One region of the Serratia sp. Nf2 genome, then DNA from elsewhere that is predicted to be linked to it. Evidence: predicted binding sites of a transcription regulator. Region 1 holds the regulator's gene; the other holds the start of a gene.
The links. Region 1 encodes LexA, which represses DNA repair genes until DNA is damaged. Its sites were predicted from a motif close to TNCTGTATGTACATACAGNA; they were not measured.
Positions count from the first base shown of each region.

Region 1 (15,465 bases):
GGCCTCGGCGGGCTGGGGCACATGGGCGTCAAACTGGCGCGGGCGATGGGCGCGCACGTGGTGCTGTTCACCACCTCGCCGTCGAAAATCGAAGACGCCAAGCGCCTCGGCGCCCATGAAGTGGTGATTTCGCGCAACCCGGAGGAGATGGCGCAGCACGTCAACAGCTTCGACTTCATCCTCAACACAGTGGCGGCTCAGCACGATCTGAATCCGTTCCTCAACTTGCTGCGCCGCGACGGCACCCTGACGCTGGTCGGCGCGCCGGAACACGATCACCCGTCGCCGCAGGTGTTCAACCTGATCATGAAGCGCCGCCGCATCGCCGGTTCGCTGATCGGCGGCATCGCGGAAACGCAAGAGATGCTGGACTTCTGCGGCCAACACGGCATCACATCGGATATCGAGCTGATCCCGATGCAGCAAATTAATGAAGCCTATGAACGCATGCTGAAAAGCGACGTGAAGTACCGCTTCGTGGTGGATATCGACTCGCTGCGAGCCTGATGACAACGGGCGCCCGACGGCGCCCGTTTTTTTATAGCTGCTTGATGATCCTGGCCGGGTTGCCGCCCACCACGCAGTTGGCCGGCACGTCTTTGGTCACCACCGCGCCGGAGGCCACGACCGCATTATCGCCGATGGTCACCCCCGGATTGATCACCGCGCGCCCGCCGATCCACACGTTGTCGCCAATCCTGACCGGCTTGCCGAACTCCGCGCCGCCGACGCGTGTCTCAGCGTCCAGCGGATGGGTCGCGGTGTAAATATGCACGCCCGGCGCCAACAGGCAATTGTCGCCGATATGCACCTCGCATACGTCGAGGATCACGCAGTCGAAATTGGCGTAGAAATTCTTGCCCAGATAGATGTTATAGCCGTAGTCGCAGCGGAAGGTCGGCTCGATGGTACCGCCCTGATAGCCGCCCAGCAGCTCACCCAGCCACTGTTTGCGCAGCTCGCCCTCTTCCGGCGAGGAGTGGTTATAGCGATGCGTTAGCTGGCGCGCGCGCCGACGTTCGCTGCGCAGCAGGTCATCGCCGGCGTCGTACAGTTCTCCGGCGATCATCTTGCGCTTTTCTTCGCTGATGGCCATATCGGCCTCCTTAATTTTACCCGCGTTTCTTGAATGCCCAAGCGTAGCTGTTTTAGTGCGGCAATAAAAAGGGAACGTTCCCAACTTAAAACCGCGATCACGCTTTGACACGAAAAAACAGGAGAAAAACGGGCGGTGGCGCCGCCCGGCAATCAGGCGCGCAGTTCCTGGCGCACGTGTTCGGGCAGGCCTTCCACCACCAGCTGATAGGAGCTGTCGATCAGCGTGTAAAACTGCGAGTTCGGTAGGTTGCCGTCGAGAAACACCGTGTTCCAGTGCGCCTTGTTCAGGCCGGCGCAGGCGACGATCTCAGGATGGTGTTCACGCAGGCTTTCCGCCAGCTCCGGGCTGGACTTGACCGCCAGCGCCGGCCGCCCTTCGACCTCGCACACCATGGCGAACATTACGTCGCCCACCTTGATCTGACTGGCCTGCCACTGGTTCTGGTCGCTTTGCTCCGCGCCCGGCTTCGCCATGCAGTACTCCAGCAATGCGCTGTTATTCATTGGGTTATTCCCCCTGTAATGTGGCCACAATACGGCGTGCTCCGCCGTGGATGCGGTGCTCCCCCAGCCAGATGCCCTGCCATGTGCCCAGCATCAGCCGCCCGTGCCTGACGGGCAGCGTCAAGGACGCGCCCAGCAGCGAGGATTTGATGTGCGCCGGCATGTCGTCCGGCCCTTCGTAGTCATGCTGATAGGGTGCGTGTTCCGGCACCTGACGCAGGAAATGCTGCTCCATATCGGCTCGCACCGTGGGATCGCAGTTCTCGTTGAGCGTCAGCGAGGCCGAGGTATGCTGCAGCAACAGATGCAGCAAGCCGGTTTGCAGGCGATGTAAGTGGGTTAACTGGTTGACGATCTCGTCGGTAACCAGATGAAAGCCACGCGCTTTTGCGCTGAGGATTAGCGTTTGCTGATGCCACATGAGTGAGCGCCCCACAATCAGTATATTCTCTCTCCGGTTTGCAGCAACTTCGGCGGCGCGCCGGCAATAAAAAAGGAGCGATATCGCTATCGCTCCCCGATGAACGTCCGTTCAGACTAACAGGCGTTACTGCACCGCGGCAAACGCCTCGGCCACCTGACGCACGTTGTTGTGGTTCAGGCCGGCCACGCACATGCGGCCGCTGTGGATCAGGTAGACACCGAACTCTTCACGCAGGCGATCGACCTGCGCCGCGCTGAAGCCGGTGTAGCTGAACATGCCGCGCTGCGCCAGCAGGTAATCGAAGTTGCGCTGCGGCAGCGCGCTCTTCAGGGTGTCCACCAGCGCGTGACGCATCTCGAGAATGCGGGTGCGCATGCTCTCCACTTCGTCCAGCCATTGGGTTTTCAACTGGGCGTCGTTCAGCACCTTGGCCACCAGCTGCGCGCCAAAATTCGGCGGGCTCGAGTAGTTGCGGCGCACGGTGGCCTTCAGCTGGCCCAGCACGCGCCCGGCCGCCTCTTCGCTTTCGCACACCACCGACAGGCCGCCGACGCGCTCGCCGTACAGCGAGAAGATCTTCGAGAACGAGTTGCTCACCAGGCACGGCAGGCCGGCCGCCGCGATGGCGCGAATGGCGTAGGCGTCTTGCTCCATGCCGCCGCCGAAGCCCTGATAGGCGATGTCGAGGAACGGAATGATTTCACGCTCGGCGATCACCTTGACCACCTCATCCCACTGGGCAGGGATCAGGTCGGAACCGGTCGGGTTGTGGCAGCACGGGTGCAGCAGCGCGATGCTGTGCTTCGGCAGCTGTTTCAGCGCAGCGAGCATGGCGTCGAACTTCACGCCCAGGCTTTCGCTGTCGAAATACGGATAGGTATTCACTTTGAAACCGGCGCCGCTGAAGATGGCGACGTGATTTTCCCAGGTCGGATCGCTGACCCATACCTGCGAATCCGGGAAGTAGCTTTTCAGGAAGTCGGCGCCCACTTTCAACGCGCCGGAACCGCCGACGGTCTGAATGGTGGCGATGCGCCCCTGCTGCAGCATCGGATGCTGCGCGCCGAACAGCAGTTGCTGGATGGCGGAACGGTAAGGTTGCAGCCCTTCCATCGGCAGGTATACCGAGGCGCCGTGCTCGACGCTGTTCAACTGCGCTTGCGCCGCGGCGACCGCCCGCATCTGCGGGATGATGCCCTGCGCATCGTAGTACAGGCCGATACTCAGGTTCACCTTGTGCGCGCGCGGGTCTTGTTTGAATTTTTCCATCAGCGACAGAATAGGATCGCCGGCATAGGCGTCAACGTTCTGGAACACGGGGGTTTTCTCCTGGTTTGTTATGGTTTGGGCACAGCGTTACGTTCCTAATATAGACGGAAAACCGCATTCGGTTTTAGCTTTATCTCGCCACCGGCAACAAACCGTTTTCCTTGATGCGATTGAGCACCACCGCCGTTTTGATATGCGCCACGCTTTTGTGCGGCGACAGCGTCTGGCTGATGAACTCGCTCAGCGCCGGCAGGTCCGCCACTGCCACTTTCAGCAGGTAATCGGCGTCGCCGGTGGTCTTGTAAGCGTCAAGGATAGCGTCCACGTCCTCCAGCATCTGATGAAAGCTGTCGATCTGCTCCTGCGCGTGCGTGATCAGGCTCACTTCGATCAGCCCCACCAGCCCCAGGCCGACCGCCTCCGGTGCCAGCCGCGCATGGTAGCCGCGGATCAGCTGCGCCTGCTCCAGGCTGATGCGCCGCCGCGAACACTGGGAGGCGGAGAGCCCCACCAGCTCGCTCAGCTCCTGATTGGTCAGACGACCGTTGGCCTGTAACAGCGTCAGGATTTTCATATCAAAATCGTCAATGTTGTACATAGCCACCTGTAAACTGTGTTAATAAATGTTGACGTTACAGCCTACCAGTTTTTTTACCGTTGCCGACGTCACACCCTGGCGCTTAAATCGCGTACAGCAGCAACGCCCGGCGTTTTCGCCGGTAAGCGGCATAAAAAACGGCTAACTCATGCAAGCAAACGACAATTAACGGCGAAGTAACGCATAAAACCACGAATGTATAAAAAGGACGCCAGATGAAAAAGCTACTCCCCCTCGCGCTGCTGCTCGCCGCCGGCAGCGCCGGCGCGCAATCCCACCTGGACAAGGTGCTGCAGCAAAAGACCCTGGAGGTCTGCACCACCGGCGACTACAAGCCCTATACCTTCCTCAAGGAAGACGGCAGCTATGAAGGCATCGACATCGACATGGCGGAATCGCTGGCCAAGAGCCTGGACGCGAAAGTAAAGTGGGTGAAGACCAGCTGGAAAACTCTGACGCCGGACTTCGTCGGCGGCAAGTGCGACATTGCGATGGGCGGCATCTCCGTCACATTGGAGCGGCAAAAGCAGGTGTTCTTCGCCGACAAGCTGGATACCGACGGCAAAATCCCGCTGGTGCGCTGCACCGACGTGAAGAAATACCGCACTCTCGAGCAGATCAACAAGCCGTCGGTGCGTCTGTTGGAACCGGCGGGCGGCACCAACGAAGCCTTCGTGCACGCCTATCTGCCGAAGGCCAAGCTGACGCTCACGCACGACAACATGAGCATTTTCCAGCAGTTGGTGGACCGCAAGGCGGACGTGATGATCACCGACGCCTCCGAGGCGCTGTACCAGCAGAAGCGCTATCCGAAGCTGTGCGCGGTGAATCCGACCAAGCCGATGCAGTACGGCGAGAAGGCCTACATGCTGCCGCGCGACGATCTGAGCTGGAAACTGTATGTCGATCAGTGGCTGCACCTGGCCAAGGCGACCGGCGAGTATCAGAAGATTATCGACAAGTGGTTGGCGGTAAAGAAGTAACGCGCTGAGAAACGGGCCGACGCGCGTCGGCCCTGCTGTGTATCAGTCGCCGATGTATTCCATCGCCACGCGCTGCGTGAGCTTGGTGATCAGTTCGTAAGCGCTGATGCCGGTGCAGGCGGCGATGCGCTCGACCGGCAGCGCCTGGCCCCACAGCACCGCTTCATCCCCCACCTTATCGGCGGCGTCCGGCCCGAGATCGACCGAAATCATGTCCATCGACACCCGGCCGACAATCGGCACTTCGCGGCCGTTGATCAGGATCGGCGTACCGGTCGGCGCGCTGCGCGGGTAGCCGTCGCCGTACCCCATCGCCACCACGCCCAGCCGGGTATCGCGCGGGCTTACCCAGGTGCCGCCGTAGCCGACCGCTTCGCCGGCCCGGTGCTCGCGCACCGCGATCAGGCTGGACTTCAGCGTCATCGCCGGCTGCAGCCCATGCTCGGCGCCGCTGCCGTTATCCAGCGGCGACACGCCGTACAAAATGATGCCAGGACGCACCCACTCATTGTGGGCATCCGGCCACAGCAGCGTGCCGCCGGACGCGGCGACCGAGCGCTGGCCCGGTTTGCCGCGCGCGAACTGCTCGAAGCAGGCGATTTGTTTCAGGGTGGCGTCGGACTCCGGCTCATCGGCGCGGCTGAAGTGGCTCATGATATTGACCGGCTGCGCCACGTTGCGGCAGGCGCACAGGCGCTGATAAAACGCCTCCGCCTGTTCGGGACGCACCCCCAGCCGATGCATGCCGGTATCGAGCTTCATCCACACCGGCACCGGGCGCGCCAGCTCGGCCTGTTCCAGCGCTTCGAGCTGCTCGATGCAGTGCACCGCAGTTTCGATGTTGTTCGCCACCAGCACCGGCAGGTCTTCGGCACAGAAGAAGCCTTCCAGCAGCAGGATCGGTTTGACGATGCCGCCGGAGCGCAGCATCAGCGCCTCGCCGATGCGCGCCACGCCGTAGCAGTCGGCGTCTTGCAGGGTGTGGGCTGTTTCCAGCAGGCCATGTCCATAAGCGTTTGCTTTCACAACGGCAATCAGGCGGCTTTGCGGCGCCTGGCGGCGCACCTGTTGCAGATTATGTCGCAGAGCGCGGCGGTCGATTACAGCGGTTGCCGCTTTCATTTCAGTTCCTTAGCTGATTATTCGTCATCGTATTGTGGCCCCGCGTAGTTATCGAAACGCGACCACTGGCCGTTAAAGGTAAGGCGCACTGTGCCGATCGGGCCGTTACGCTGCTTACCGATAATAATTTCCGCGATCCCTTTCAGATCGCTGTTCTCGTGATACACCTCATCACGATAGATGAACATAATCAGGTCGGCATCCTGCTCGATAGAGCCGGATTCACGCAGGTCGGAGTTGACCGGGCGCTTATCGGCACGCTGCTCCAGGCTTCGGTTCAGCTGCGACAGCGCCACCACCGGCACCTGCAGCTCTTTCGCCAGCGCCTTCAGCGAGCGCGAAATCTCGGCGATCTCCAGCGTACGGTTGTCGGACAGGGCCGGCACGCGCATCAGCTGCAGGTAGTCGATCATGATGAGGCTAAGCCCATCGTGCTCGCGGAAAATGCGCCGCGCGCGCGAGCGCACTTCGGTCGGCGTCAGGCCGGAGGAGTCGTCGATGTACATGTTGCGCTTCTCCAGCAGGATACCCATGGTGCTGGAAATGCGCGCCCAGTCCTCGTCATCGAGCTGGCCGGTACGGATGCGCGTCTGATCCACGCGCGACAGCGACGCCAGCATACGCATCATGATCTGTTCGCCGGGCATCTCCAGGCTGAAGATCAGCACCGGTTTTTCCTGGGTCATCGCGGCGTTTTCGCACAGGTTCATGGCGAAGGTGGTTTTCCCCATCGATGGACGGGCGGCGACGATGATCAGGTCGGACTTTTGCATGCCCGCAGTTTTCTTGTTGAGGTCCTGATAGCCGGTATCGACCCCCGTCACACCGTCGTGCGGCTGCTGATACAGCTGCTCGATGCGCGACACGGTGTCTTCCAGGATGCGCTCGATGCCCTTCGGGCCTTCGTCTTTGCTGGCGCGGTTCTCGGCGATTTGGAATACGCGGGATTCCGCCAGATCGAGCAGGTCTTCGCTGCTGCGCCCCTGCGGATCGTAGCCGGCGTCGGCGATCTCGTTAGCCACCGAGATCATTTCGCGCACCACTGCACGCTCGCGCACGATGTCGGCGTAGGCGCCGATGTTGGCGGCGCTCGGGGTATTTTTCGACAGCTCGGCCAGATAGGCGAAGCCGCCGACCGAGTCCAGTTCACCCTTCTGTTCGAGCGATTCAGACAGGGTGATGAGGTCGATAGGCTTGCTCATCTCCAGCAGACGCTGCATCTCGGTAAAGATCAGGCGGTGCGGGCGGCTGAAGAAGTCGTTGGCGACCACGCGCTCCGCCACGTTGTCCCAGCGCTCGTTATCCAGCATCAAACCGCCCAACACCGACTGTTCGGCCTCCAGCGAGTGCGGCGGCATCTTCAGCCCTTCCATCTGACGATCTCTGGAACGCTCTCTGATTTCGTCCGCGTTTGTTTTGTTGGTTGGTTTTTTTCCTGCCATGAAACGTAGTCTTTATCCGGTTGCGAATGAAGGATCTTGACGCGAGAGTATACGTGATTTTTGCGTCATAACCGATGCAAAAAAGGTATTGAACTCCGCACGGGTGAACTGGATCTCCGATACTAAAAAGAATAGGGTGAAATCAGACACTCAAACGAGGTAACGATATGGCCAAGCGCATTCAGTTTTCCGCCACCGGCGGGCCGGAAGTCTTGCAATACGTTGATTTTACACCGCTCGATCCCGCCGCCGGCGAAGTGCAGATCGAAAACAAGGCGATCGGCATCAACTACATCGACACCTATGTGCGCAGCGGGCTGTACGCGCCGGCGAGCCTGCCGAGCGGCCTCGGCACCGAGGCGGCCGGCGTGGTGATCAAGGTCGGCGCCGGGGTCAGCGCGATCAAACCGGGTGACCGGGTGGTGTATGCGCAGTCATCGCTCGGCGCCTACAGCGAAGTCCACAACGTGCCGGAAGAAAAAGTGGCGCTGCTGCCGCACAATCTCAGCTTTGAGCAGGGTGCCGCTTCTTTCCTCAAAGGGCTGACGGTGCACTACCTGCTGCGCCAGACCCACGACGTACAACCGGGTGAAGTGTTCCTGTTCCATGCCGCCGCCGGCGGGGTTGGGCTGATCGCCTGCCAATGGGCCAAAGCGCTGGGCGCGCGCCTGATCGGCAGCGTCGGCTCCGACGAGAAGGCCGCGCTGGCGAAACAGGCCGGCGCCTGGGCCACCATCAACTACCACAAAGAGGATATCGCCCAGCGGGTGGCCGAGCTGACGCACGGCGAGAAGGTCGGCGTGGTATACGATTCGGTGGGGCAAAGCACCTGGCAGGCCTCGCTCAACAGCCTGAAACGCCGCGGCCTGATGGTTAGCTTCGGCAACGCCTCCGGCCCGGTGACCGGCGTCGATCTGGCGCTGCTCAACCAGAAAGGATCGCTGTACGTCACCCGCCCTTCCCTTAACGGCTACGTCACCAACCGCGCCGAGCTGCAGTACGCCAGCAACGAGCTGTTCTCACTGATCGGCAGCGGCGCCATTCGGGTGGAGGTGAGGGACGAGCAGAAATTTGCGCTGGCCGATGCCCAGCGGGCGCACCAGGTGCTGGAAAGCCGCAGCACCAGCGGCTCCAGCCTGCTGATCCCCTGATCGCGGCAAAAGAAAAGGGCTCCTTACGGAGCCCTTTCTGTACTGCGTTTTGTAGGGGTAGAGCAGAGTCCGCCAGAGACAGGGGGTTGCTTTAGCAACACGAATTTTGGTTGTCTCTCACGGTGATGAAATTGGTCGCATCACTGCATCGACAAACATCCTAACAGCCCCGTCCGGCAAAAAACACGCTTTATGTGCCACATCGCCGGGTAAAACTGCCAAGCTGTGATCGCTGCCGCATTAGCGGGGCGGGCAGTTATGCAAGTTTCATCGCGAATGATTGATTATTCAGCAAAAAATCAGTAACGCCTGATCTGTGGTTTCTGCATCGAACGGTAAATCCATACCCCGACCACCGCCAAAATCAACCACGGCAGCAGCTTGATGACCACCGCGAACAACCCGCCCAACAGCATAAACGCCGCCGCCACCAACAGCGCAGCGAAGATCCCCAGCAGCGAGATGCCGGTCACCATCAGCATCACCACAAAGCCAATGAGAAAGAAGATTTCCAACATGATTGCTCCTTTGCAACTCAACGTATCTGCAGAGTGGATTACAAGAAGCGTGCCAGAATGACGAAAGGGCTAACCTATTGAAAAGAGGGGACAGGCATCCGGCAATGCGCCGAATACCTGGCGAAAAAGACTAACTGTTGGTCAAACTTTTTGTGAGTTACGCCATTTCGACACGCGGCTGACGCACCAGCGCCAGCGCCTGCTCCACCACCCGCGCATCGGCGCCCGGCTTGTGGGCGTTCTCGCTCAGGTGGCGACGCCACTGGCGCGCGCCCGGCACGCCCTGGAACAAACCGAGGATGTGGCGGGTGATGTGGCCGAGATAGGTGCCGTTGGACAGCTCGCGCTCGATATACGGATACAGCGCTTCAACGATCGCCACGCTGTCCGGCACTGCGGTCTGCGCGCCGAACAGTTCGCTGTCGACCCGTGCCAGGATGCCCGGATTCTGGTACGCCTCGCGCCCCATCATCACGCCGTCCAGATGCTGCAGGTGCTGCTGCGCCTCTTCCAGCGTTTTCACTCCGCCGTTGATGGCGATGGTCAGCGCCGGAAAATCCCGCTTCAGCTGATAAACGCGCGGATAGTCGAGCGGCGGCACTTCGCGGTTTTCTTTCGGGCTGAGGCCGGAGAGCCAGGCCTTGCGCGCGTGGATGGTGAACATATCGCACTCGCCGCGCCCGGCGACGGTTTGGATAAAGTCGCACAGGAAGGCGTAGCTGTCCTGATCGTCGATGCCAATGCGGGTCTTCACCGTCACCGGGATCGACACCACGTCGCGCATCGCCTTGATGCAGTCGGCGACCAGCGTCGCCTGCCCCATCAGACAGGCGCCGAACATGCCGTTTTGCACGCGATCGGATGGGCAGCCAACGTTGAGGTTAATCTCGTCGTAACCGCGCTGCTCCGCCAGTTTGGCGCAGTGCGCCAGCGCGGCCGGATCGCTGCCGCCCAGCTGCAGCGCCACCGGATGCTCTTCTTCGCTGTAGGCCAGGTAGTCGCCCTTACCGTGAATGATCGCGCCGGTGGTCACCATTTCGGTGTACAGCAACGTTTCCTGGGTCAGCAGGCGGTGGAAGTAACGGCAATGACGATCGGTCCAGTCGAGCATCGGCGCGATGGAGAAACGATTGGCGGCGTAGGTTGGGGCGTGGTTGTCTTTCGTCATGCTGAGTTACTGGCTACCTGAGTCTGTCTGGGTTCAACGAACGGCGCGCGGCCGCAAACGGCTATTATAACGACAATCGGCGCCGTTGGGAAAACCGCCTTTGCTTCCCCCTATTCCAACGCGCGGATAATCCGGCACGGCTGCCCCAGCGCCAGCACATTGGCCGGGATGTCGCCGGTCACTATGCTGCCCGCACCGATAGTCGTGCCGTCGCCGATGGTCACTCCCGGCAAGATCACCACGTTACCGCCGATCCACACGTTGCTGCCGATGGACACTGGCTGCGCCGAGGTGCGGAAAGGAAAAGCCGGGTCACCGTTAAAGCGTTCACCGGCCTTCAGCGGATGACTCGGCGTGTAGATTTGCACGTTGGGGCCGATCAGCGTGTTGTCGCCGATGGTGATGGTATTGCAGTCGAGGAACACCGCATTGACGTTGATAAAACAGTTCTTGCCGATGCGGACATGCTGCCCGTAGTCGCACCAGAACGGCGTTTCGATCCAACTCGCCTCCCCCCAGGCGCCGAACAGCTCACCGAGCAGGCGGTTTTTCTCGTCCGCCTGATGCGAATCCAGCGCCCCCAGGCTTTTGGTCAACGCCCTGGCCCGATGGTACATAGCAATCAGTTCTTCATCGCGGCTGTTGTACTCCAGGCCGCTTAACAGCTTCTCTCTTTCCGTCATCACACAAGGCTCCTGCTCATCATGCGGGTGAAACGCGTTATACCGCTCTCGTCCGCTGCTCTCCAGCGCTAAAATCGGCAACGTTGATTTGCCGCCCGCCTGCGGGGAAAAGTTGTGATGCATCTCTCTTTTAGCGCACTCAGCGCGCCTTTCCCTGCGCAATCCTCAGGGGAAAAGGGGGCAACTCTCGGCGATTCGCCGTAATCATGGTAAAATCGGCTTTTTTACGTACCGGGATATTTGCGATGAACTCAACCACCCAGGAAAAGCTGCTGGCGCAGGCGGAACGCCTCTGCCAACAACGCAATGTGCGATTGACGCCGCAACGGCTGGAAGTGCTGCGTCTGATGACTCAGCAACCCGGTGCAATCAGCGCTTATGACCTGCTCGATCTGCTGCGCGTCGCCGAACCGCAGGCCAAGCCGCCGACGGTCTATCGCGCGCTGGATTTTCTGCTGGAACAAGGATTTATCCATAGAGTGGAGTCTGCCAACAGCTACGTGCTGTGTCACCATTTCGAACAGCCGATGCATACGTCCGCACTGTTTATCTGCGACCGCTGCGGCCAGGTGACCGAACGCACTACCGAAGGCGTAGAAGAAACGCTGCAGAAGCTGGCGCAGGAAGCCGGATTTGCGCTGCGGCACAGCGTGGTGGAAGCGCACGGTCTGTGCGCCGGCTGCGTGGAGGTTGAGGCGTGCGACAGCAAGCATGACTGCGCCGAACACGATCACAGCATCGCCATCAAGAAGAAGTAAGACGAAGTCAGGTACCTCCCTGTACCTGCGGCCGGAACGCCAGAGGATGAGAGCGACGCCGGCCTGCGCTGGGCAAGCCGCCTTCAATGGCGGCCCTGCAGATTACCAGCGGTGTTTGGTGTGATCTTCCCAGGCTTTCACCTCTTTTTCGGCCGCCTCTTTCTGGTAACCGTAGCGCTCCTGGATTTTGCCGACCAGCTGTTCGCGTTTCCCTTCGATGACTGTCAGATCGTCATCGGTCAGCTTGCCCCATTTTTCCTTCACTTTGCCTTTAAGCTGCTTCCAGTTACCGTCGGCTTGATCTTTATTCATAGTCTCTCCGTTAACCTGTGGTGAATCAGTGATCCCTGTCGCCGGTCGGGGTTAACCAGAAATTTTTCTGGCCGATACTCCCTTCACCTTAAGGAATATCGCTCCCATTCATTCGCCAGCCACATGATTCATTCTAGTTAAATATGGAAATAAAAAAGCCAAATATCAGAATAAAAAACCATTAAGAAACAAAATAAAAACAAAAAACGCTAATAAACAACAAGCTAACGCAAAAATGCCAGGGTTGAAAACATGTAAGCAAAAGTGAACAAAAACATAAATAAAATTAATAAATAACCCAGCACAGCGTCCGTTCTAGCGAGCGGTAAACCAGCTGCCGCGCACCTGATGACGATGCCAAATCCAGCCCAACGCCAGGCCGCGCAGCGCCAGAAACACCGCCAGCGCCAGCCAAAGCCCGTGGTTGCCAAACAGCGGTACGCTGAACAGCGCCAGGCCGTATCCCACCGCGGCCACCGCCATGCTGTTGCGCATCTCGGCGCCGCGCGTGGCGCCGATAAACATGCCGTCCAGCAAATAGCACCATACCCCGACCAGCGGCAGAATGACCTGCCACGGCAAATAGTGGGCGGCCAACGCACGCAGCTCCGGCAAGGAGGTCAACGCCGCCACGATCTGCTGGCCGGTAACGGCATACGCCAGGCCAAAGGCCAACGCGACCAGCCCCGCCTGCCTGCAGGCCGCATGCCACACCTTGCGCAGCTGGCTGTCGTCCCGGGCGCCGTAGGCGTGGCCCGAATGGGCTTCCACCGCATAAGCGAAGCCGTCGAGCGCATAGGCGGTGAACGTCAGCAGATTCATCAATATCGCGTTGACCGCCACCACCTCGCTTCCCAGGCGAGCGCCGAAGATGGTCAGCGACGCAAAGCACAGTTGCAGCAACAGTGAACGCAGCATGATGTCGCGGTTGAGCGCCAGCAGACGACGCAGGTCGCCACGCCAGGCCTGACGCAGCATCGGCAGGGTGATACCGCGCAGGCGCATCACCCGCCACGCCAGCCACAGGCCGAGCAGCAGCGTGGCGTATTCGGCGATGGCGGTTGCCGCCGCTGCCCCCCGCACGTTCCAGCCCAGGCCCATCACCAGCCAGATATCCAACACGATGTTCAGCAGGTTGCCGACGATCAGCAGGATCACCGGCGCCCGCACATACTGCACGCCGAGCAGCCAACCCAACAGCACCAGATTGGCCAGCGCCGCCGGGGCGCTCAGCCAGCGGATTTCAAGAAAACGCCGCGCCTGTTCCAGCACCTCGCCATCGCCACCGACGATCCGCAGCGCCAGTTCGATCAGCGGATACCGCAGCAGGACGATCGCCACCCCGACCAGCAGCGCCAGCACCAGCGGTTGCATAAAGGCGCGCGCCAGCGCCTGCGGGTTCTGTGCCCCCAGCGCCTGCGCCGCCAGACCGGTGGTGCTCATGCGCAGGAACAACAGCAGCATGAACAGGAAGCTGGTCGCCACCGCGCCGATCGCGACGCCCCCCAGGTAGATCGGGCTGTCGAGGTGGCCGATCACCGCAGTGTCCACCAACCCGAGCAGCGGTACGGTGATATTGGAAAAAATCATCGGCAGGGCCAGGCGCCACAGGGCTTTATCGGTGTCGCTGGTGAAGGCGGAAATCAAGCGCATGATGAGACGTTCCCGTAGCAGTGGCGAAGGGCAAAATCAGAAACAAAAACGCCCCAGAACAGGGGCGATTGATACAAGAGGCGGCACTGAGGGGGCAGCGATTAAATCCAGTCGCCGTTGCGGATCACGCCGACCGCCAGCCCTTCGATAGTGAAATTCTGCTGACGCAGATCGACCACAATCGGTTGGAATTCGTTGTTCTCCGGCAGCAGCTCGACCACGTTGCCGTGTTTTTTCAGGCGCTTGACCGTCACTTCGTCTTCGATGCGCGCCACCACGACCTGGCCGTTGCGCACGTCTTGGGTTTTATGCACCGCCAGCAGATCGCCGTCCAGAATGCCGATGTCGCGCATCGACATGCCGTTCACCCGCAGCAGGAAATCGGCGCTCGGTTTAAACAGGGAAGGATCAACCTGGTAGTGCCCTTCGATGTGCTGCTGCGCCAGCAGCGGCTCGCCGGCGGCGACGCGGCCGATCAGCGGCAGCCCTTCTTCTTCTTCCATCAGCAGGCGGATACCGCGCGAGGCACCGGAGACGATTTCGATCACGCCTTTGCGTGCCAGCGCCTTCAGGTGTTCTTCGGCGGCGTTAGGCGAACGGAACCCCAGACGCATCGCGATCTCGGCACGCGTTGGCGGCATGCCCGTTTGCGAAATATGATCGCGAATCAGATCGTAGACCTCTTGCTGTCTGGTAGTTAGTGCTTTCATTCCGCCCCCTGTTTGTTTATACAGTCTTGCTGTGAGTATATACAGGTAAGCGCGGATTGGGAACCGAAGAATAAATAAAAATCAGTCAGTAGGCGCCTTTCGTCAGCCAAAATGCTGCCATAAGACCGTGCCCCAAACGAACAGCGCCAGCACGATCGCCAGTGACACCGCCGCCGATCCCATGTCCTTGGCCCGGCCGGACAGCTCGTGATGTTCGCTGCCGATCCGATCCACCACCGCCTCGATCGCGCTGTTCAGGATCTCGACGATCATCACCAGCGCTACCGATCCGATCAATAAAATGCGCGCTATCGCACCCACATCCAGCCAGACAGCCAGTATGATAGCCAGAAGGGTGACCACCAGTTCCTGGCGGAACGCCGCTTCGTGTTGCCAGGCGGCGGAAAGCCCTTTATAGGAATAGCCGGCGGCCTTGATGATGCGGGTCAGTCCGGTTGCTTGGTTTGCCATGTTTTCGTGCCTTTCTCAGAGGTCGGTCATAATAAAAAGAGTCTAGAACAGTCCGCGCTGACGGCTCTCGGTTTTCGAACACCACAGATCTGCTACCCGGTTTCTGGTATGCTTGCGGCGCATTGCTAACAAGAGGCTTCACGTTGTTATGTCAGGTTGGCGTAAAATTTATTATAAAATATTGAATTTACCACTTAAATTGTTGGTAAGAAGTAAGGTCATCCCTTCAGATCCGGTTACCGAGCTAGGGTTGGATCCCTCACGGCCGATTCTGTATGTTTTACCTTACAATTCCAAGGCGGATTTGCTGACGCTGCGCACCCAGTGCCTGGCGCAGGATCTGCCCGATCCGCTCAACTCGCTGGAGATCGACGGCACCGTGCTGCCGAGCTACGTGTTCATTCACGACGGCCCGCGCGTGTTCCGCTATTACACCCCGAAAGAAGAGTCGGTAAAGCTGTTCCACGACTATCTGGATCTGCATCGCAGCAATCCGGATCTCGACATTCAGATGCTGCCGGTTTCGGTGATGTTCGGCCGCTCGCCGGGCCGCGAAGGCCACGGCACGCCGCACCTGCGTCTGTTGAATGGCGTGCAGAAA
Region 1 covers NZ_PYTW01000004.1:363,650-379,114, forward strand. The annotation lists gene C9411_RS11950 (NAD(P)-dependent alcohol dehydrogenase) at 1-507, shown strand, start outside; gene maa (maltose O-acetyltransferase) at 539-1,096, opposite strand; gene C9411_RS11960 (MmcQ/YjbR family DNA-binding protein) at 1,249-1,602, opposite strand; gene C9411_RS11965 (secondary thiamine-phosphate synthase enzyme YjbQ) at 1,607-2,023, opposite strand; gene C9411_RS11970 (amino acid aminotransferase) at 2,150-3,343, opposite strand; gene C9411_RS11975 (Lrp/AsnC family transcriptional regulator) at 3,426-3,893, opposite strand; gene C9411_RS11980 (transporter substrate-binding domain-containing protein) at 4,109-4,876, shown strand; gene alr (alanine racemase) at 4,919-5,998, opposite strand; gene dnaB (replicative DNA helicase) at 6,016-7,440, opposite strand; gene C9411_RS11995 (quinone oxidoreductase) at 7,608-8,591, shown strand; gene pspG (envelope stress response protein PspG) at 8,891-9,109, opposite strand; gene dusA (tRNA dihydrouridine(20/20a) synthase DusA) at 9,267-10,277, opposite strand; gene C9411_RS12010 (sugar O-acetyltransferase) at 10,388-10,960, opposite strand; gene zur (zinc uptake transcriptional repressor Zur) at 11,206-11,718, shown strand; gene C9411_RS12020 (CsbD family protein) at 11,821-12,030, opposite strand; gene dinF (MATE family efflux transporter DinF) at 12,346-13,683, opposite strand; gene lexA (transcriptional repressor LexA) at 13,785-14,393, opposite strand; gene C9411_RS12035 (diacylglycerol kinase) at 14,496-14,864, opposite strand; gene plsB (glycerol-3-phosphate 1-O-acyltransferase PlsB) at 15,013-15,465, shown strand, end outside.

Region 2 (15,465 bases), on a different contig from region 1:
ACGTCGGCGGGAATATTGGCCACGATCCAGTGCCACCAGCCGGAGCCGGTCGGGGCATCGGGATCGTAAACGGCGATTACGAAGCTCTTGGTGCCGGCCGGCACGCCGTCCCAGGCCAGGTGGGGCGACAGGTTATCGCCGTGGTAGCCCATGCCGTTGAAGACCTGCGCCTGCGGCAGTTTGCCGCCGTCCTGCAGATCGTTGCTGTACAAACGAAAAGCCATAGTGACTCCCAGTTGTCGGTAAACGCGGACCCTTAAGCTAGATCGTTTCGCCGTGACAATACAAGTGGGATTGCCATTCGCCAACGGCGGCGCGGATCGGTTACCATGGCCGCATCTTCCTTCCTACAGACCGCCGGATAGCCAAATAACGCCACCATGATCTCACTGAAAAAACGCACGCCGTGGTTCGGCTGGCTGCGCCGTTGGGCCAAAAGCATCAAGCGCGATATTTACGCGCTGTGGCTGGCCGCCCGTGATAAGCGCACCCCGTGGTACGCCAAACTGATCGCGCTGCTGGTGGCCGGCTATGCGATCTCGCCGATCGATCTGATCCCGGACTTCATTCCGGTGCTGGGCTATCTGGATGACGTCATCATCGTGCCGTTGGGCATCATGCTGGCGGTGCGCCTGATCCCCAAGCCGCTGATGGCCGAGCTGCGCGAGAAGGCGCAAAAGCGCGTCGATAACCCCACCGGCCGCATGGCGGCAGCGATGATCATTTTACTTTGGCTGCTGTGTCTGGGATTGCTGGCCCGCTATCTGGACCAGCATTGGTAAGGCATTAACGCGCGGCGGCGGCGACGGCGGCGGTCAGGCGGCTGAGCTGTTCCGCTTCGATGATGTAAGGCGGCATCAGGTAAATCAGCTTGCCGAACGGCCGGATCCACACCCCGCGCTCGACGAACCCGCGCTGCAGCTCGGCGACGTTCACCGGTTCGCGCATCTCCACCACCCCAATCGCGCCCAGCACCCGCACGTCCGCCACCTTCGGCAGCGCCGCGAGCGGCAGCAGTTCCTGTTTCAGCTGGGATTCGATGGCGCTCACCTGCGCCTGCCAGCGATTTTCCGCCAGCAGCGCCAGGCTGGCGTCCGCCACCGCGCAGGCCAGCGGGTTGCCCATAAAGGTTGGGCCGTGCATAAAGCAGCCGGCCGCGCCGTTGCTGATGGTCTCCGCCACGTGGCGGGTGGTCAGGGTGGCGGACAGCGTCATGTAGCCGCCGGTCAGCGCCTTGCCCAGGCAGAGAATGTCCGGTACCACCTGTGCGTGCTCGCAGGCGAACAGCTTGCCGGTGCGGCCGAAGCCGGTGGCGATCTCGTCGGCGATCAGCAGCACCTGATAGCGATCGCACAGCTCGCGCACCCGCTTGAGGTAGGTCGGGTGGTAGATGCGCATGCCGCCGGCACCTTGCACCACCGGTTCCAGGATCACCGCCGCCACTTCACCGGCGTGCTGCTCCAGCAACGCGGCGAACGGGGCGATGTCCTCTTCGCGCCATTCTTCGTCGAAGCGGCACTGCGGCGCGGTGGCGAACAGGTGCGGCGCCAGGTAGCCCTGATAGAGGCTGTGCATCGAGTTGTCCGGATCGCAAACCGACATCGCGCCGAAGGTATCGCCGTGATAGCCATGGCGCAGCGTCAGGATGCGCTGCCGCCGCTCACCGCGCGCCTGCCAATACTGCAGCGCCATCTTCAGCGACACTTCCACCGCCACCGAACCGGAATCTGCCAGGAACACGCACTGCAGCGCTTCCGGCGTCATCTCCACTAACCGACGGCACAGCGAGATGGCGGCCGGATGGGTAATACCGCCGAACATCACGTGCGACATCTTCTCCAGCTGCTGGCTGGCGGCCTGATTCAGGCGCGGGTGGTTGTAACCGTGGATCGCCGCCCACCAGGAGGACATGCCGTCCACCAGACGCCGGCCGTCCGCCAGCTGCAGTTCGACGCCGCTGGCCGATTCGATCGGGTAACAGGGTAACGGGCGGCTCATGGAGGTGTAGGGGTGCCAGATATGACGTTGGTCAAACGCCAGGTCGGAAGCAGTGACGGACATACTTGTAAACCAAATTGAATTAAGATTGGTTGACAGTATATCCACAATATTTAAACTGGCGACACTTTTTCGTTTTGGAGACGCCATGATGGCCGACCGCATTCACTGGACAGTAGGGCAAGCCCAGGCCCTGTTTGATAAACCGCTGCTTGAACTGCTGTTCGAAGCGCAAACCGTACACCGCCAACACTTCGACCCGCGTCAGGTGCAGGTCAGCACACTGCTGTCGATCAAAACCGGCGCTTGTCCGGAAGACTGCAAATACTGCCCGCAGAGTTCGCGCTACAAGACCGGCCTGGAGTCGGAGCGGTTGATGCAGGTCGAGCAGGTGCTGGAATCGGCGCGCAAGGCCAAGGCGAACGGCTCGACCCGTTTTTGCATGGGCGCGGCGTGGAAGAACCCGCACGAGCGCGATATGCCTTATTTGCAGCAGATGGTGCAGGGCGTGAAAGCGATGGGCATGGAAACCTGCATGACGCTGGGCACACTGGACGGCACTCAGGCCGAGCGGCTGGCGGAAGCCGGGCTGGATTATTACAACCATAACCTCGATACCTCGCCGGAGTTCTACGGCAGCATCATCACCACCCGCAGCTACCAGGAACGCCTGGATACGCTCGACAAAGTGCGCGACGCCGGCATCAAAGTGTGCTCCGGCGGCATCGTCGGGCTGGGTGAAACGGTGCGCGACCGTGCCGGGCTGCTGGTGCAGCTGGCCAACCTGCCGAAGCCGCCGGAGAGCGTGCCGATCAACATGCTGGTGAAGGTAAAAGGCACGCCGCTGGCGGATAACGACGACGTCGATCCGTTTGACTTCATCCGCACTATTGCGGTGGCGCGCATCATGATGCCGTCTTCTTATGTCCGCCTCTCCGCCGGCCGTGAACAGATGAACGAACAGACGCAGGCGATGTGCTTTATGGCCGGCGCCAACTCGATCTTCTATGGCTGCAAGCTGCTGACCACGCCGAACCCGGAAGAAGACAAAGACCTGCAGCTGTTCCGCAAGCTGGGGCTGAACCCGCAGCAGACCGCCACCGAACACGGCGACAACCAGCAACAGCAGGTGCTGGCTAAGCAGCTGCTGAACGCCGATACCGCCGAGTTTTACAACGCGGCGCTGTGATGAGCTGGCCACAACGCATCGAGCAGGCGCTGGCAGAGCGGCGCCTCAACGCCGCCTACCGTCGGCGACAGACCACCGAGGGCGGCAATGGCCGCCAGATCCGGCTCGGCGATCGCCTCTACCTGAACTTCTCCGGCAACGACTACCTGGGGCTGAGCCAGGACGCGCGGGTAATCGCCGCCTGGCAGCAGGGCGCGCAGCGTTACGGCGTCGGCAGCGGCGGTTCGAGCCATGTCACCGGCTTTAGCGCGGCGCATCAGGCGCTGGAGGAGCAACTGGCGGCGTGGCTCGGCTATCCGCGCGCGCTGCTGTTTATCTCCGGTTACGCCGCCAACCAGGCGGTGCTGGCGGCGTTGATGCAGAAAGGCGATCGCATTTTAGCCGATCGCCTCAGCCACGCCTCGCTGCTGGAGGCGGCGGCGCAGTCGCCGGCCGAGCTGCGCCGCTTCCAGCACAACAAGCCGCAGGCGCTGGCGGATCTGCTGGCCAAACCCTGTGAAGGGCAGCGGCTGGCGGTGACCGAAGGGGTGTTCAGCATGGACGGCGACGGCGCACCGTTGACGGAACTGCATCGCTTAACCCGCGCGGCGGGCGCCTGGCTGATGGTGGACGATGCCCACGGCGTCGGCGTGCGCGGCGAGCAAGGCCGCGGCAGCTGCTGGCAGCAGGGCGTGCGCCCTGAACTGCTGGTGGCGACCTTCGGCAAGGCGTTCGGCGTCAGCGGCGCGGCAGTGCTGTGCGATGAGGCGACCGCCGAGTATCTGCTGCAGTTCGCCCGCCATCTGATCTACAGCACCGCGATGCCGCCGGCGCAGGCCTGTGCGCTGCAGGCGGCGCTGGCCTGCATTCGAGAGGGCGATGAACTGCGCGCCCGGCTGCAGGACAACATCCGGCGTTTCCGCCAGGGCGCGGCGCCGCTGGCGCTAACCCTGACGGATTCCGACACCGCCATCCAGCCGTTGCTGGTGGGGGACAATCAACGCGCACTCGATCTGGCGACCCGCCTGCGCGAGCGCGGGCTGTGGGTGAGCGCCATCCGCCCACCGACGGTACCGCCGGGCGGCGCGCGGCTGCGCATTACCCTGACGGCGGCGCATCAGCCGCAGGACATCGATCGCCTGCTGGAGGTATTACATGACGTCAGCCAATGACGCGGTGAACAAACAGGCGGTCGCTTCGGCCTTCAGCCGTGCCGCCGGCAGCTACGACGCCGCCGCCGCGCTGCAGCGTGACGTTGGCGAGCGCTTACTGGGGATGGGGAGTGCCCATCCGGGCGAACGGCTGCTGGATGCCGGCTGCGGCACCGGTTATTTCAGCCGTCTGTGGCGCGAGCGCGGCATGCAGGTAACCGCGCTCGATCTGGCGCCGGGCATGCTGGACGTCGCCCGCCAACGGCAGGCGGCGCATCATTATTTGCTGGGCGATATCGAACAGGTGCCGCTGCCCGATGCGGCGATGGACATCTGTTTCAGCAGCCTGGTGGTGCAGTGGTGCAGCGATCTGCCCGCCGCGCTGGCGGAGCTGTATCGCGTCACCCGCCCCGGCGGCGCGATCCTGTTTTCCACGCTGGCGGCGGGATCGCTGCAGGAGCTGGGGGACGCCTGGCAACAGGTGGACGGCGAGCGCCACGTGAACGCCTTTCTGCCGCTGGCGCAGATCCGCGCCGTCTGTGCTGACTACCGACACGAGCTGGTCACGGAGCTGCGCACCCTGAACTACCCGGACGTGATGACGCTGATGCGTTCGCTCAAGGGCATCGGGGCCACGCATCTGCATCAGGGGCGTGAGGGCGGCCTGATGTCGCGCGGCCGTCTCGCCGCGCTGCAGGCGGCTTACCCGTGCCGGCAGGGGCAGTTCCCGCTCAGCTATCATCTGGTTTATGGAGTGATTTATCGTGATTAAACGTTGGTTCGTGACCGGCACCGACACCGAGGTCGGAAAAACCGTCGCCAGCAGCGCCTTACTGCAGGCCGCCAACCGGGCGGGCTACCGCAGCGCCGGTTATAAGCCGGTGGCTTCCGGCAGCGAGATGACCCCCGAGGGGCTGCGCAACGGCGACGCGCTGGCGCTGCAGGCCAACAGCGGCGTGGCGCTCCGCTACGACGAAGTGAACCCTTACGTTTTTGCCGAACCGACCTCGCCGCATATCGTCAGCGCCGATGAAGGCCGGCCGATCGAGGCGGCGCGGCTGTCCGACGGCCTGCGCCGGCTGGAGCAGCGCGCCGACTGGGTGCTGGTCGAGGGCGCGGGCGGATGGTTTACCCCGCTGTCGGCGCAGTACACCTTCGCCGACTGGGTGCAGCAGGAGCAGCTGCCGGTGATCCTGGTGGTGGGCATCAAACTGGGCTGCATCAACCACGCGGTGCTGACGGCGCAGGCGGTGCAACAGGCGGGGCTGACGCTGGCCGGTTGGATCGCCAACGACGTGACGCCGCCGGGGCGGCGGCATCAGGAATACCTGGCCACGCTGCGCCGTATGCTGCCGGCGCCGCTGCTGGGCGAAATCCCGCACCTGCCGCAGGCCGAGCGGGCGCCGCTGGGGGAGTATCTGGATATCAGCCTGCTGTAAACTCTCCATGAGGGGGGCTTCTCTCCCTCATCCTTCTTCTTGCCCTGTCAGCCCGGTACCGATCAACGCCTCATCCAGCTGCGCCAGCGCGCCGTGCGCCACCGTGCGCCCGCTGTCCAACAGGCAGAAGCGGTCCGCCACCCGGCGCACGAACGACAGCTGATGCTCCACCAGTAAAATGGTCATGCCCAATTCGCGGTTGAGCCAGCGGATCACGTTGCCGATGTCGGCGGCGATCGAGGGCGGTACGCCCGCCGTCGGTTCGTCGAGGATCAGCAGCGCCGGCTCCTGAGCCAGCGCCCGACCAATCGCCAGCTGGCGTTGGGCGCCCACGCACAGATCGCCGGCGCGGCGCGCGCGCATCTGACGCAAATGGGGAAACAGGTTGTAGATCAGCGGCGGAATGCGGCGAGGGGCGCCGCGCCCGGCCATTTGCGCCACCTGCAGATTTTCCTCCACGCTCAGCTGCGAAAAAAGCTGCCGCCCCTGGGGCACGTGGCTGATGCCCAGCGCGGCGCGGCGCTCCATCGGCTGCAGCAGCAGATTTTGCGGCGGCTGATCCGCCGGTTGCCAGGTCATGCTGCCGCTTACCACCGGCACATGCCCCATGATGCAGTTGACCAGCGTGGTCTTGCCCACGCCGTTGCGGCCGAGCAGCACGGTGCACTGGCCGCGCGGCAGCTCCAGGTTGATGTCCCACAGGGTGTGGTTCTGCCCGTAAAATTGATTGACCGATCTCAGGCTCAGCATTTGGCATTCTCCTCATAGACGCCCGTTTCACTCGTTGGCGGGGACTGCAAAGGCCGCATGCGCGGCGAATTTCCCGAGTGTGGCAATGTCTGGAACAAAATGCCGTCCGTCCGATGAGCCAGAGCAAGGTCTGCGGTGGACGGAATGACAGTCAATATGTCGTTAAAAACGACGCTTGTGACGACTTGGTGTCGTTCTTGCGCTTTTACGGGCGATAGCGCCGCGGTGGTTACACGTCGCGGCAGGCAGCGCATCATGCTGCCGCACCGCATTTATGCGCAGGAAGATAAAGCAACTCTCAGGCCAGTTTTATCGCCGGGTGAAAACGGGGATTGTTATCGCCTTGTTAACCGCTAACCAGGCCTGACGTGCGCTACCGTGGCGGCCCGAAAATACGCGGGGAAGTTAACCCGGACGTTTTTTGCACTCTTGTGGTGCTCTTCGGTGAAGGCATGGTGCAAGGCATTGCGCCGCCGTCAAGAGCGATCCGCGAGAAAGGGGCCGATGCGATTTTGGCAATGGGGATTTTTAGTATTAATCGGCATAAACAAAGCGATATTTTTATGAAAAAATAACTAAAAAAGCCATTTTAGCAGGTGTAAAGGGCGAAAAGCTTTCTTTCTGTAACTCCCGCCCCGGGCGGGGCGGTGAGAGTTATCCACTATTCCTGTGGATAACCTTGTGTATTAGATTTAGAAAAACGCTGTAAAGCGAGAGCGGACGCGGGTTCTGTTCGCTTTGCCCGCATTCTCGTCTTTTTATTAAATGTGTTATATATCAATATATTAATTAAAATCAAGACGCAGGGTTATTGATCAGGTCTCTATGTATGATTTTTCGACGCGGTGCTATCAATAAGTTAATTCGCGGCAAGTTCTGGGGATAAATCTGTTATTGACAATAAAAATGTCACCCGGCTGTAACGTCACGGTGCAGCGGCGTTGCCGCAGTGCCGGGCGCAGCGACGAATCCGCTTGAAGCTGGTTTTATATCCAGTATCATGGGCACTGGCGCAAATCGCCGACACTTTCCATAATTAGGGGCCACGTCCGGCGCAGAGTCGGCTGGCCGCCTGAGCGCGCGCATCTCCACAGGGTAGCCGAGCAATGAGTAAACTTTTCAAACTGCATTCCGAGTTCAAACCGGCCGGCGATCAGCCGGAAGCCATCCGCAAGCTGGAAGAGGGGCTGGAAGACGGCCTGGCGCATCAGACGCTGCTGGGGGTCACCGGTTCGGGCAAGACATTCACCATCGCCAATGTGATAGCCGATCTGAATCGGCCGACCATGGTGCTGGCGCCGAACAAGACGCTGGCGGCGCAGCTGTACGGCGAGATGAAAGCGTTTTTCCCGGAGAATGCGGTGGAATACTTCGTCTCCTACTACGACTACTACCAGCCGGAAGCCTACGTGCCCAGCTCCGACACCTTCATTGAAAAAGACGCTTCGGTGAACGAGCATATCGAGCAGATGCGCCTGTCCGCCACCAAGGCGCTGCTGGAGCGGCGCGACGTGGTGGTGGTGGCGTCGGTGTCGGCGATCTACGGCCTGGGCGATCCGGATCTTTACCTGAAGATGATGCTGCACCTGACCCAGGGCATGATCATCGATCAACGATCCATTTTGCGCCGCCTGGCGGAACTGCAATATTCCCGCAACGATCAGGCTTTTCAGCGCGCTACCTTCCGCGTGCGCGGCGAGGTGATCGACATCTACCCGGCGGAATCGGACGAGCTGGCGCTGCGCGTCGAGCTGTTCGACGAAGAAGTGGAGCGGTTGTCGCTGTTCGATCCGCTGACCGGGCAGATAGAGCAGGTGGTGCCGCGTTTTACCATCTACCCGAAATCGCACTACGTGACGCCGCGCGAGCGGATCATGCAGGCGATGGAAGAGATCAAGGTCGATCTGGCGGACCGCCGCAAGGTGCTGTTGGCCAACAACAAGCTGCTGGAAGAGCAGCGCCTGACGCAGCGCACCCAGTTCGATCTGGAGATGATGAACGAGCTGGGTTACTGCTCGGGCATCGAAAACTACTCGCGCTACCTGTCCGGGCGCGGCGAGGGCGAGCCGCCGCCGACGCTGTTCGACTACCTGCCGGCGGACGGCCTGCTGGTGGTCGACGAATCTCACGTCACCATTCCGCAGATCGGCGCGATGTTCAAGGGCGACCGCGCGCGTAAGGAAACGCTGGTGGAGTACGGCTTCCGCCTGCCCTCGGCGCTGGACAACCGCCCCTTGCGCTTCGAGGAGTTCGAGGCGCTGGCGCCGCAGACCATCTATGTTTCCGCGACGCCGGGCAAATATGAGCTGGAGAAATCCGGCGGCGATCTGATCGATCAGGTGGTGCGGCCGACCGGGCTGCTGGATCCGATCGTGGAAGTGCGGCCGGTGGGCACCCAGGTGGACGATCTGCTTTCCGAGATCCGCAAACGCGCGGCGATCAACGAGCGCGTGCTGGTGACCACCCTGACCAAACGCATGGCGGAAGACCTGACCGAATACCTGGAAGAACATGGCGAGCGCGTGCGCTACCTGCACTCGGACATCGATACCGTGGAACGGGTCGAAATCATCCGTGACCTGCGTCTGGGCGAGTTCGACGTGCTGGTGGGCATCAACCTGTTGCGTGAGGGGCTCGACATGCCTGAGGTGTCGCTGGTGGCGATTCTGGACGCCGACAAGGAAGGCTTCCTGCGTTCCGAGCGTTCGCTGATCCAGACCATTGGCCGCGCGGCGCGTAACCTGAACGGCAAGGCGATCCTGTATGGCGATCGCATCACCGATTCGATGGCCAAGGCGATCGGCGAAACCGAGCGGCGCCGCGCCAAGCAGCAGGCGTATAATGAAGCCAACGGCATCGTGCCGCAGGGGCTGAACAAGAAGATCGGCGACATTTTGCAGATCGGCCAGCCGGTCAACCGTGCCAAGAGCAAAGGCAGGGGCAAGGCGCTGGACGGCGGCGCCCCGCTGCAGAACCTCACGCCGAAAGCGCTGGATCAGAAAATCCGCGATTTGGAGGCGCAAATGTACACCCACGCGCAAAACCTGGAGTTCGAACAGGCGGCTGCGCTACGCGACGAGATCCACCAGCTGCGCGAGCAGTTCATCGCGATTTCCTGACCGTTGGATGGCGCCCGCGCCATGGGCGTCAAAATTCCTTGTCGGCCGCGTCAAAGCTGTTATGGTGTGCGGCCCGATTTGACCACGAAGAGTACCGAACATGAGCCAACACCAGTCCAAAGACCCGCTGCACGGCGTGACGCTGGAGCAACTGCTGAATAAACTGGTGGATCACTACGGTTGGCCCGAACTGGGCGCGCGCATTCGCATCAACTGCTTCCTCAGCGATCCGAGCATCAAGTCCAGCCTGAAGTTTTTGCGTCGCACGCCCTGGGCGCGCAAAGAGGTGGAAGACCTGTATATCGATATGGTCAGCCATCCCGCCCCAGCCAGCGATAATCCCTGGCTGCGCGGGCGAGATGGTTAAATCCGGTCAGCGGCGGGCGGCCAGCTCCACCAGCGCCCGATCCAGCGCCTGGCGCAGCAGTTGGCGATCGTGGCGGTAGGGGATGTCGCTCGCTTCCAGCGGTTGCTGAATCACCACCCGATCCTGCACTTCACTGGCGTCCACCGCCGGGCCGACGATCAGCGCATCGATCATCCGGCGGCCTATCTTCTCTTCCATCAGCGTCAGCTTATCCTTTAACGACAGCGCCGCGGCGGCCACGCTCAGCTCGCGGCCGAGATTGCCGATATAGATCATGCTGGCGCTGCTGCGACGCAGCGCCTGGGTGAGATCGTCCAGCAGCAGCAGCGGCATCAGGCTGGTGAGGAAACTGCCCGGCCCGATCAGGATCACGTCGGCCTGCGCGATGGCGTCCAGCGCTTCGCGCGTGGCGCTGACCGGGGGCGACAGCATCAGCTCCTGCGGCATATGGGCCAGCTGGTCGACATTCACTTCACCGTAAACGTGATTGCCTTCGTGATCGTGCGCCATCAAATCCACCGGCTGCTCCGACATCGGGATCAGCGCCGCGTCCACCTTCAGCAGGCTGCGCACCAGGTTGATCGCTTCCAACGGGCGCACGCTCAGGTGATCCAGCGCTTTTAGCATCAGGTTGCCGAGGTTGTGGCCGGCCAGTTCGCCGTTGCCGCTGAAGCGGTATTCGAACATCGCCGAGGCGACGCTCGGTTCGGTGATCAGCTGGTTGAGACAGTTACGGGTATCGCCCCAGGCAATGCCGCCTTCCGAACGGCGGATGCGGCCGGTAGAACCGCCGTTGTCGGTGGTGGTGACGATGCCGGTCAGGCGGGAGCCTAAGGACGACAGGGCCGACATCACACGGCCCAGGCCGTGTCCGCCGCCTAACGCCACCACGCGGTCGAGATCGGCCAGGGTACGATTACGCATAAATTTCCTTACAAAGGGGCTGAACTGCCCGCATAAGGTAGCGGATCCGGCATAAAAACGCGATAAGAGTGTCATTTGCGTGATTCCGGTCAATTCGTCCGCGCAAGTGACGTTTATCATGGTTTACCTGAATACGCGGCGTCTAAAAACGCTGTATAGACAATTATATAGCGAATTTACGCGTTGGCTATCGTTGCCGATTAGCGCTAGAATTCTGCTGAAAACCACGGTTTCGTTCCGGCTACTCAAGGTAGCGGGAAGAGAAATCAAACTCCTAGCCCCTGCGCCTACGTTGTTCATCCGGAACGATATGGTGCCTGGGCCGTGGCGAAGTCAGCCACCAGGGTGCAGAGGGGAAACGCTCGCATCTCCCGACTTTGGAAAGGTGTTATGGTGCCGCAACTCATTGATGCTTATGAGCGCAAGTTCTATTACCTGCGCTTGTCGATCACCGACGTGTGCAACTTTCGTTGCACCTATTGTCTGCCCGATGGCTACAAGCCGAGCGGCAGTCCGAAAAGCTTCCTGTCGCTGGATGAAATCCGCCGCGTCAGCCGCGCGTTCGCCGAACTGGGCACCGAAAAGGTGCGCCTGACCGGCGGCGAGCCTTCGCTGCGCCGCGATTTTACCGAGATCATCGCCGCCGTGCGGGAAAACCCGGCCATCCGTACCCTGGCGGTCACCACCAATGGCTACCGTCTGGCGCGCGACGTCACCGCCTGGCGTGACGCCGGTCTGACGGCGATCAACGTCAGCATCGACAGCCTGGATCCCCGCCAGTTTCACGCCATCACCGGTCAGGATAAGTTCCGCCAGGTGATGGACGGCATCGACGCCGCCTTCAGCGCCGGTTTCAGCAAGGTCAAAGTCAACGCGGTGCTGATGCGCGACGTTAACCACCAGCAGCTCGGCGCCTTTCTCGCCTGGATCAAAGACCGGCCGATCCAACTGCGCTTTATCGAACTGATGGAAACCGGTGAGGGCGGCGAGCTGTTTCGCAAACACCACGTTTCCGGCGAAGTGATTCGCCGGCAGCTGGAGCAGCAGGGCTGGCAGCGCCAGGCGCGCGGCCGCAGCGACGGCCCGGCGCAGGTGTTCAGCCACCCGGACTACCAGGGTGAGGTGGGTCTTATCATGCCGTATGAGAAAGACTTCTGCGCCAGCTGCAACCGGCTGCGCGTTTCTTCCATCGGCAATCTGCACCTGTGCCTGTTCGGCGAGCAGGGGGTGCCCCTACGCGATCTGCTGGCGGACGACGGCCAGCTCGACGCGCTGAAGGCACGCATCCAGAGCGGGCTGCTGAGCAAGAAGCAGACCCATTTCCTGCATCAGGGCAACAGCGGGATCACCCAGAACCTGTCGTTTATCGGCGGCTGATACCCACATATTTCAAGCCGCAGCGTTGTTGGCTGCGTGCGCTCACCCCAGTCACTTACCGGAGTAAGCTCCTGGGGATTTACGCACTGGCCGCCTGGCTGCAACTTGAAATCTGTGGGGTATCTCAGAATAGGAGCCTATTGAACCATGAGCCATGCGAGCAGCGAGTTTATTCCGGCGCATATCGCCATCCTGACCGTGTCCGACAGCCGCGGCGCGGCGGAAGACACCTCCGGGCAATATCTGCAGGACGCGGCGCAGGAAGCCGGCCATCAGGTGGTGGATCGCGCCATCGTCAAAGATGACATTTACCAGATCCGCGCGCGGGTTTCCGCCTGGATCGCCGATGACAACGTGCAGGCGGTGCTGATCACCGGCGGCACCGGTTTTACCGCGCGCGACAACACGCCGGAAGCGCTGCTGCCGCTGTTCGACAGAGAGGTGGAAGGGTTCGGTGAACTGTTCCGCATGGTGTCGTACGAAGAGATCGGTACTGCGACGATCCAGTCGCGCGCGCTGGCCGGCCTGGCCAACCGCACGGTGATTTTCGCCATGCCGGGCTCCACCCGCGCCTGCCGCACCGCCTGGGAGCGGATTATCGAAGAGCAGTTGGACGCGCGCCATCGCCCGTGCAACTTCCAGCCTCACTTGAAGAAGCCCTGAGTCATGACACAGCTAACCCACATTAACGCCGCCGGCGAAGCCCATATGGTTGACGTGTCCGCCAAGGCCGAAACGGTGCGCGAGGCGCGCGCCGAAGCTTTCGTCGAGATGCTGCCCGCCACGCTGGCGATGATCGTCGACGGCAGCCATCACAAGGGCGACGTGTTCGCCACGGCGCGCATCGCCGGCATTCAGGCGGCCAAACGCACTTGGGAGCTGATCCCGCTGTGCCACCCACTGATGCTGAGCAAGGTCGAAGTGCAGCTTGAGGCGCAAACGCAGCACAACCGGGTGCGCATCGAAACCTGCTGCCGGCTGACCGGCAAAACCGGCGTCGAAATGGAGGCGCTGACCGCCGCCTCGGTGGCGGCATTGACCATCTATGACATGTGCAAAGCGGTACAGAAAGACATGGTGATCGGCCCGGTACGCCTGCTGGCGAAAAGCGGCGGCAAATCCGGCGATTTTAAGGTGAACGTATGATCGATATTCTTTTCTTCGCGCAGGTGCGCGAACTGGTGGGCACCGGCGGCCTGTCGATGCCGGCGGATTACCCGACCGTCGAGGCGCTGCGCCAGGCGCTGTGTGCGCGCGGCGATCGCTGGGCGCTGGCGCTGGAATCCGGCAAGCTGTTGGCGGCGGTCAACCAGTCGCTGGTGGCGGCGGATCATCCGCTGCGCGCCGGCGATGAAGTGGCCTTCTTCCCGCCGGTTACCGGGGGATAAGCATGGAAAATACCCGCATTCGCGTGGGCGAAGCGCCGTTCAACGTCGGCGACGAGTATCAGTGGCTGGCGCAGTGCGACGCCGATGGCGCGGTGGTGACCTTCACCGGCAAGGTGCGCAACCATAATTTGGGTGACGACGTCAGCGCGCTGACGCTGGAACACTACCCCGGCATGACCGAGAAGGCGCTGGCGGAGATCGTGGCCGAGGCGCGCAGCCGTTGGCCGCTGCAGCGGGTGACGGTGATCCACCGCGTCGGCGCGCTGTATCCCGGCGACGAGATCGTGTTCGTTGGCGTGACCGGCGCGCACCGCAGCATGGCGTTCGCCGCCAGCGAGTTCATCATGGACTATCTGAAGACCCGCGCGCCGTTCTGGAAGCGCGAAGCGACCGGCCAGGGCGATCGTTGGGTAGACGCCCGCGACAGCGATCGCGAGGCCGCGCAGCGCTGGCACGACGCGGCTAAATAACGCGTCAACAGCGGAAACAAATCAAGACCTTTGCCGCTTTCGCCCGGCATATTCTGTGGTACGCTTATAGCAGGCGAAGCCCTGTTCGCGGGGCTTCGGAATCTTGTTTACAACGCAAAAGGTAACCGTCATGGACCGATATCCACGCTCTAATGGTTCAATCGTCGAACGTGCCAACAGCGGCATTCAGGCCTACATGGCGCAGGTTTACGGCTGGATGACCTGCGGTCTGCTGCTGACGGCGTTCGTTTCCTGGTATGCGGCCAACACGCCCGCGATCCTCAACTTCATCTTCTCCAGCCAGATCACCTTCTTCGGCCTGATCATCGCCCAACTGGCGTTGGTGTTCGTGATTTCCGGCATGGTCAACCGCCTGAGCGGCGCGGTGGCCACTTCGCTGTTCATGCTGTACTCGGCGCTGACCGGGCTGACGCTGTCGAGCATCTTCATCGCCTACACCTACAGCTCGATCGCCAGCACCTTCGTGGTCACCGCCGGCATGTTCGGCGCCATGAGCCTGTACGGTTACACCACCAAGCGCGATCTGAGCGGCTTCGGCAGCATGCTGTTCATGGCGCTGATCGGCATCGTGCTGGCCTCGCTGGTGAACATCTGGCTGAAAAGCACCGCGCTGATGTGGGCGATTACCTACATCGGGGTGGTGGTGTTCGTCGGCCTGACCGCGTACGACACGCAAAAACTCAAGGCGATGGGCGAGCAGCTGAACGCCGATGATAAAGACAGCTTCCGCAAGTACGCCATCGTCGGCGCGCTGACACTGTATCTCGACTTCATCAACCTGTTCCTGATGTTGTTGCGTATCTTCGGCAACCGCCGCTAAATCCGTCGTCTTTCAAGCCATAGGGTATCTGGCGATCAAAAAGCTCTGCATGTGACATGCAGAGCTTTTTTTATGCGATTATGCGATGCTTAATCTTTCGTGAAGCAAAAGGATTTTGCATGATGCCCGATACTTTCCGCTGTATCTTTATCGAAGGTAGTGCGCCCCTACCTGAAGGTTACCTAGACCACACCGTCAAAGTGCTTCTGACCGGTGATGAACGTTTTTCCCTCGATCAATGTTTCTCGCGACGCGCTGCTGCAGCAGGTGCTGAACAGCTACCGGGCGGCCTAACGATGAACTCTTTGCGTAAAAGGACCTTACGATGACCGAAGCGGCCCGCGTCGGCGATACCATCGGGCATTCCCATGCCCTGGCCGGCATGATTGCCGGCACCCTTGTCGGCGGCCTGATCGCCGCCGCAGGCGCGGTGGCGGCGGGTGCGCTGTTCGTCGCCGGCCTGGCGGCTTCCT
Region 2 covers NZ_PYTW01000005.1:402,445-417,909, forward strand. The annotation lists gene C9411_RS14320 (kinase inhibitor) at 1-224, opposite strand, end outside; gene C9411_RS14325 (YkvA family protein) at 381-782, shown strand; gene bioA (adenosylmethionine--8-amino-7-oxononanoate transaminase) at 787-2,061, opposite strand; gene bioB (biotin synthase BioB) at 2,150-3,187, shown strand; gene bioF (8-amino-7-oxononanoate synthase) at 3,187-4,338, shown strand; gene bioC (malonyl-ACP O-methyltransferase BioC) at 4,322-5,089, shown strand; gene bioD (dethiobiotin synthase) at 5,082-5,756, shown strand; gene C9411_RS14355 (ATP-binding cassette domain-containing protein) at 5,784-6,506, opposite strand; gene C9411_RS25610 (hypothetical protein) at 6,875-7,081, shown strand; gene uvrB (excinuclease ABC subunit UvrB) at 7,613-9,625, shown strand; gene C9411_RS14365 (VF530 family DNA-binding protein) at 9,726-9,992, shown strand; gene yvcK (uridine diphosphate-N-acetylglucosamine-binding protein YvcK) at 9,999-10,916, opposite strand; molybdenum cofactor riboswitch at 11,176-11,320, shown strand; gene moaA (GTP 3',8-cyclase MoaA) at 11,307-12,293, shown strand; gene moaB (molybdenum cofactor biosynthesis protein B) at 12,441-12,956, shown strand; gene moaC (cyclic pyranopterin monophosphate synthase MoaC) at 12,960-13,439, shown strand; gene moaD (molybdopterin synthase sulfur carrier subunit) at 13,436-13,681, shown strand; gene moaE (molybdopterin synthase catalytic subunit MoaE) at 13,684-14,151, shown strand; gene C9411_RS14400 (Bax inhibitor-1/YccA family protein) at 14,282-14,992, shown strand.
Region 2: the regulator LexA is predicted to act here: its motif matches at 7,485-7,504, upstream of uvrB (excinuclease ABC subunit UvrB).